One region of the Streptomyces gobitricini genome, then DNA from elsewhere that is predicted to be linked to it. Evidence: riboswitches for the same ligand, from Rfam matches in the RefSeq annotation. Region 1 holds a riboswitch; the other holds the start of a gene.
What was found. Region 1 has a riboswitch for cobalamin ahead of ABD347_RS13160 (energy-coupling factor ABC transporter permease). Riboswitches for the same ligand answer to the same signal wherever they lie in the genome.

Region 1 (3,277 bases):
CCCCGCAGGACGGCGGGGCCGTCCTCGTAGGCGTAACCCGCGCCCAGCAGTTCCACGACGGCGGAAGGCATCACGGCAGCAACCTTTCGAGTACGAGAGTGAGCGCGACGAGCCCGGCGAGCAGCGCGCCGGTCGCCCCCAGGAACCGCCGGGACACCTCCGTCCGCGGCACCAGCACGCGCAGGGTGCCGTCGTAGCCGCGCCCGGTCAGGCCCGTCTGGAGCCGGGCCGCCCGGTCGAAGGCGCGTACGAACGCCGTCGCTCCCAGGCCCGCCAGGGAACGCCAGGCGGCCGCCCGGCTCGTCAGTCCGAGCCGCGCGGCCTGCGCCTCCCGGATCCGCCGGACCGAGTCCAGCAGCAGGAAACTGATCCGGTACATCACGAGCGCGACGTCGACGACCGGCGCCGGCACCCCCGCCCGCACCAGCCTGGGCAACACGTCGCACACCGGCGTGGTGAACGCGAACAGCAGCACGCCGAGCGAGGCGGCCGACGTACGCAGCAGCAATTGGCCCGCGTGCGCCGGCCCGTCCGGGGCGAGCGTGACGAGCCCGCCCGCCCCGCCCACCTGGAACAGCAGGGGCACCGCACCCGTTACGCAGAAACCCAGTGGGATGCGCCACGCCCGCCACAGCTGCCGCGGCGCCACCCCCGCCGGGCCCAGCAGCACCGCGAGGGTCGCGGCGGCGACGAGCACGGCCCCCGGCCAGGGCGGCAGGCACACGGCCAGCACGGTCAGACCGAAGCCCAGCAGGGCCTTCTCGCCCGGATGGCGGCGGCGCCAGCGACTGCTGTGCGCCGCCGCGTCGATCGGCAGCACCGGCGGCTAGGCGGAAGGCCGGGGCACACCGGCGTCGGCACCGGCCGGACCGGCGACCGGAGGTTCCGTGACCGGAGGTTCAGCGCCCGCGGGCTTCACCGGGTCGTCCCCGTCGGAGGATCCGTCGGGGGATCCGTTGCGGGATCCGTCGCGGGATCCGGCAGGAGACCCGGTACGCGCCCGCGCCTCACCCTGCCGACGCCCGCGCCGCAGGCCGAAGTAGTACGCCAGCACACCGGCGCCCAGAGCGGCCTGCAGCGAGAACAGCGCCGACTCGATCTCGCCGGACGGGGGTTCGTACAGCGGACTGAACCACGGCTCGTAGTCCGGGTTCGTCTCGGTGATCGCCGTCTCCGCCTGCGCGTCGGCGCCCGCGAACGGCTCCTCCCTGTGGTCACCCATCCCCAGGGCCAGCGGGAGGACGGCGAGCGCGGCCACGACGAGCAGCAGCAGCGTGTTGATCCTGGCGTCACGGCTCATCGCGCCACGGCCTCCTTCTTCACGGACACCACGCCGAGCCGGACGAGATCCCCCTTGCTGGACCGCGTCAGCAGCCGCATCACCAGCACGGTGAGCAGCCCCTCGCTGACGGCCAGCGGGATCTGCGTCACCGCGAAGATCCCGCCGAACTTCGCCAGAGAACCGACGAGACCGCTGCTCGGGTCCGGGAAGGCGAGCGCGAGCTGCACGCTGGTGACGCAGTACGTGGACAGGTCGGCCACGAAGGCCCCGAAGAACACGCTCACCATCAGCGGCACCTCGAAGCGGCGCAGCAGCCAGTACACCCCGAAGCCGGCCCACGGGCCGACGACAGCCATCGAGAAGACGTTGGCGCCCAGCGTCGTCAGGCCGCCGTGCGCCAGCAGCAGCGCCTGGAACAGCAGGGTGATGGTGCCGAGCACCGCCATGATCGGCGGCCGGAACAGGATCGCGCCCAGCCCCGTACCGGTCGGGTGGGAGCAACTCCCCGTCACCGACGGGAGCTTGAGGGCCGAGAGGACGAAAGTGAAGGCGCCGGCCGCGCCGAGCAGGAGAGTCGATTCGGGATTGGCCCTGACCTCACGGGTCAGGGCCCGGACGCCGTGGACGACGAAGGGGGCGGCCGCCACGCTCCAGGCGGCCGCGTGCACGGGGGGCAGATAGCCCTCGGCGATATGCATGTTGGGGGAGACCCTCTCCAGCACCTCGTGGATGGACAACGCGCCCTGGCCGGTCTCCTGGCTGACGGGTCATGCCGCCGCGACTCCGCCTTCCCGGACCCCGCGGTCTCCCGCGGCGTTCCAGTGGCTTCCCGAGATGGTCCCCGGGGGGTGGAGCCGGACTTCCCGATCACAGTGGCGAGGGCCGCACCGGTACCGCACCGGTTTCCCGTACACCAAGGCCCTGCGACACTAGTGCGTTGACCAGGTACATCACAAGCCGCGCGTCGGCGCACGGCCCGGCTCCACCCCGCGGGCGCGCCTTACTCCTTGCGGTAGCCGTACGCCTCCGACGCGGCCGCGACCACCGCGTCCAGGTCACCGCCCGCCGACGCGGTGACCACCGCCGCCACCGCGCCCTCCACGAACGGCGCGTCCACCAGCCGCGTGCCGTCGGGCAGCTCGTCGCCCTCCGCGAGCAGCGCCTTCACCGTCAGCACGGCGCTGCCCAGGTCCACCAGGACCGCCACGCCCGCCCCGCCGTCGACCGCCGTCGCCGCCCGCGTGATCAGCTCCGCGCTGGTGCCCAGCCCGCCGTCCGGCGTACCGCCCGCCGCCGCCACCGGAGCGGTCTCCCCGCCCCCGGCGAGACCCCGCGCCAGCCCGGCGACCGAGTCGGCGACCGCCGCGCTGTGCGAGACCAGCACGATGCCCACCCGCGCGCTCACCGTGCCTCCTCCGCCGCGGCGGCGAGCGCGGCGATCAGCAGCGCCGAGGACGTCGCGCCCGGGTCCTGGTGCCCCACGCTGCGCTCCCCGAGGTAACTGGCCCTGCCCTTGCGGGCCCGCATCGGTACGGTCGCGAGGGCGCCCCGGTCCGCGGCCTCCGCCGCCGCCGCGAACGACTCGCCGAGCGACTCGGCCATCGCCTCGACCGCCGGCTCCAGCGCGTCCAGCATCGTCTTGTCCCCGGCCTTCGCCCCGCCGAGCTGCGCCACGGCCGCCACGCCCACGCGCAGCGCCTCGGCCAGCTGGACGGGCGCGACCTCGTCGGCGGCGCCGAGCGCCTTGCCGGTGCGCCGCAGCAGCGTCCCGTACAACGGGCCCGACGCGCCACCGACCGTCGAGATCAGTTCCCGCCCCGCGAGCGTCAGCAGCGATCCCGGCGTCCCGGACGGCTCACCTTCCAGCGCCGTGACCACCGCGGCGAAACCGCGTCGCAGATTCGCGCCGTGGTCGGCGTCCCCGATCGCCGAGTCGAGCTCGGTGAGCCGGTCCGCCTCACGGTCCACGGCCGCCGCCGCGCCGGTCATCCAGCG
Region 2 (3,277 bases), on a different contig from region 1:
GCAGGTCAGCGTCATGACCAGTGACAAGACCGCGCCTGTCACCGCCGACATGAGCGTCGAGGTGGACGACGTGGATGCGGCTTACGCGGTCATGCGGCAGAGCGGTGCGGAGATCCTGCACCCCCTACAGGATGAGGAGTGGGGCGTACGGCGGTTCTTCGTCCGCGATCCCAGCGGACGGGTGGTCAATGTGCTGGGCCACCGCTGACAGCCTCTCCCGCACCCTGGTGAAGGTGCTGGTCACTGCCATCTGTCAAGAGTTGTCCCGCAACCGATCTTGGCTGAAGGTGGTTGGTCAGGGCTGGATCCTGGTTGACTGCCGGCCCTGACGCGGTGCCGTCATGAACCGCCGCTTCCGTGCCGCGGCCTCTCGCCTTCGAGCACGCAGTCGCCGCAGAATCCGTTCCCAGGGACCCGGTAGTAGAGGCAGCAACTGTTGCGGCGGTAGGCGAGGGGGTCGACGGTGAGGACGCCCGCACTCGCGAGCGGTTCCCGCGCCAGCAGGGCGGCGGCGACCGGGAGCGGTGACCGCGGGGCGTCCGGGACGCGGGCGAGCAGCACCCGTACGGCGCCGACGAGCGCGGAGGCGGTGTTGCCGTGCAGGATCCTGGGCGAAAGGCCGAAGTCCCGCCGGAGGGCGTCGCCCAGCGGCAGCAGATGCCGTACGACGACGGTCTCGTACAGCGCGGCGGGCAGGTCCCCGGCGGTCGCGGCGGGCACCTGCGGAAGCCAGAGCTCGATCGGGCCGGACTCCGGGGTGCGCCACCACACCCGCTCGGGTGTCAGGTCCGTGGCCCGGCCGGTCAGTGTGGCCGTGGCGAGCGCGACGGACCACAGGCGGGCGGCCGTGCCGATGTGGAGCGTCGAGGCCGCGACGCGCCGCTGGTCGGTGCCGAGCCGGCGGGCCGTCTCCGCCACGTACGCCGCCAAGGGCGCCGGGTCGTGGTGGAGCGCGGTGAACGGCCGGAAGTCGCCGGCGTCGGCACGTGGGCCGCTGGACACGGCGAAGTAGGGGCCGACGGCGGCGACCCTGACGAGCGTGCCGTCGGTCACCGTCTGCGCACCGTGCGGGCCGGGTAGTGGCCGTGCCGGGGGTGGCGCGCCGGTGACGCGGGTGACGCCGGGGCGCGCGGAAGAGGGTGGGGGTGGGCACACAGGTGCCACCGTCCTCTCTCGGGGAGATCCGCCCCGGTACGTCGGGGTGCGACGGCGTGAGTCTCCTGACTCGGGATCGACGCTCCCCCGGTCTTCCCAGCCCCTGGGGGACGGTGACCGTGGCGGGTTCGCTCCCCCTTCACAGTGGCGGTACCGTGCCGGATTCCCACCGGCTTCCTCGTTCCGCCGTCGCGGGCCAGGTGGCAGGATCCCAGACGGGCCGTATACCGCGCCAGGGCTTTCCACCGCTACGGCCAGAAACAGGCCGACGGCGGCCATGGCCCTGTCGTGGCGGGTGGCACCTTCCCAGGGGCGCACGGTTCCGGCCATGCGCCCTTTCACCCGTCCGCCACATTTACGTAAGATCATCTGGTCATCACCGCGACGGGAGACAGGAAGCCGGTGCGATTCCGGCACGGTCCCGCCACTGTGACCGGGGAGTGCACCCCTTCAGTACGCCACTGCGCACCGCGCGGGAAGGCGGGGGGAACGTCGATCCGGGAGTCAGGACACTGGCCTGTCGCGGGCCCGTTCCGAGGAGCGCGGACTCCCCAGGAGGCTTTACGTGTACGACGGCACGCCCCGTCCTGTCTCTCCCCCGCCCGTTTCCCGCCGCCGCGCCCTGCGCGCCGCGGCCGTCTCGCTCGCCCTGTCCACCGCCCTGCTGGCCGGCTGCGCCGCGGGCACCGGTTCCGGGCACCGGCCGAAGGCGGAGTCGTCACCGGTCAAGGGCTTCCCGGTCACCGTCGACAACTGCGGCACCAGCACCACCTACCGGAAGCCGCCCGCCCGTGTGGTCACCATCCACCAGCACCCCGCCGAGCTGATGCTGGCCCTCGGGCTGAAGGACCGGCTGGTCGGCACGGCGTTCCCCGACTCGGCAGTCCTTCCGCACCTGAGAAAGGACTACGAGGCGGTCCCCGAACTGGCGAAGAAGGAGCCGTCCTTCGAGACCGTCCTCGACGCCGAGCCCGACTTCGTCTACGGCGGCTACGGCAGCGCGTTCGCCGAGAACGAGGGGCGGTCGCGCACGGCGTTCGCGGACGCCGGCATCGACACCTACCTGAACCGGGAGTACTGCGGCAAGAAGCAAGTGTCGATGAAGGACACCTACGACGAGATCCGCACGATCGGCTCCGTGTTCGGGGTGCCGGAGCGGGCCGACCGGCTGGTGGCCGACCTCCGGGGCCGCGTCGACAGGGCGGCGGCGGCCGTGAAGGGTGCGCCGGCCGTGCCGGTGTTCGTCTACGACAGCGGTGACAAGGCGGCGTTCACCGCCGGCGGCAAGAGCCTCGGCACCGAGATCATCAGGCTCGCCGGCGGACGGAACGTCTTCGCCGACCTCGACGACGTCTTCGGCGACGCGTCCTGGGAGCAGGTCGTCGCCCGGAAGCCCGAGGTCATCGCGATCTACGACTACGCGGGCGCCGGAAGCGTCGAGCAGAAGAAGAAGTTCCTGCTCTCCCTGCCGGCTCTCGCCGACGTCCCCGCCATCAGGAACAAGCGCTTCGTCGTACTGCCGCTGACCGCGACCCTGATCGGCGTCCGCCCGCCGTACGCGGTCGAGGGCCTCGCACGCGCGCTCCACCCCGAGCGGTTCCGGTGACGGCGACCGCGCCGGCCGAGGCGGCCTCCCGCTCCGCGTCCGTCGGCAGGAGCGACGCACCAGGGCCACGGCGTGCTCCTTTCGCCCTGGTTCTGGGGGTACTCGGCGTCGCCCTCGCACTCTCCGCCGTCGCGGGAATGGCCATCGGCTCGGTGCACGTGCCGCCCGGCGAGGTGTGGGGCATCGTGACGCACGCCCTGGGTCTGGACCGGCACGAACCGGTCTGGTCACGGGCGCGCGAGACGATCGTCCTCGATGTACGGGCGCCGCGCGTGCTGCTCGGGGCGCTGGCGGGAGCGGGGCTGGCGGTGGTGGGTTCGGCCATGCAGGCGTTGGTGCGCAACCCGCTCGCGGAACCGTACCTGTTGGGGGTGTCCTCCGGGGCGTCGCTGGGTGCCGTCGCGGTTCTCGTCTTCGGAGTGAGCCTGTTCGGTCCGGTTTCGCTGTCGGTCGCCGCCTTCGCCGGGGCGTTGCTGACGCTGTTGCTCGTGTACACCACGGCACGGACCGGCGGGC

Region 2: another riboswitch for cobalamin. It lies ahead of ABD347_RS16220 (ABC transporter substrate-binding protein); the one in region 1 lies ahead of ABD347_RS13160 (energy-coupling factor ABC transporter permease).

Annotation. Positions count from the first base shown of each region.
Region 1 is NZ_BAAASR010000015.1:136,470-139,746, reverse strand. It holds gene ABD347_RS13175 (energy-coupling factor ABC transporter ATP-binding protein) at 1-71, opposite strand, end outside; gene cbiQ (cobalt ECF transporter T component CbiQ) at 71-820, opposite strand; gene ABD347_RS13165 (energy-coupling factor ABC transporter substrate-binding protein) at 827-1,300, opposite strand; gene ABD347_RS13160 (energy-coupling factor ABC transporter permease) at 1,297-1,980, opposite strand; cobalamin riboswitch at 2,011-2,215, opposite strand; gene ABD347_RS13155 (PTS-dependent dihydroxyacetone kinase phosphotransferase subunit DhaM) at 2,283-2,687, opposite strand; gene dhaL (dihydroxyacetone kinase subunit DhaL) at 2,684-3,277, opposite strand, start outside.
Region 2 is NZ_BAAASR010000018.1:173,587-176,863, forward strand. It holds gene ABD347_RS16210 (VOC family protein) at 1-208, shown strand, start outside; gene ABD347_RS16215 ((2Fe-2S)-binding protein) at 340-1,053, opposite strand; cobalamin riboswitch at 1,192-1,361, opposite strand; cobalamin riboswitch at 1,509-1,690, shown strand; gene ABD347_RS16220 (ABC transporter substrate-binding protein) at 1,721-2,761, shown strand; gene ABD347_RS16225 (FecCD family ABC transporter permease) at 2,758-3,277, shown strand, end outside.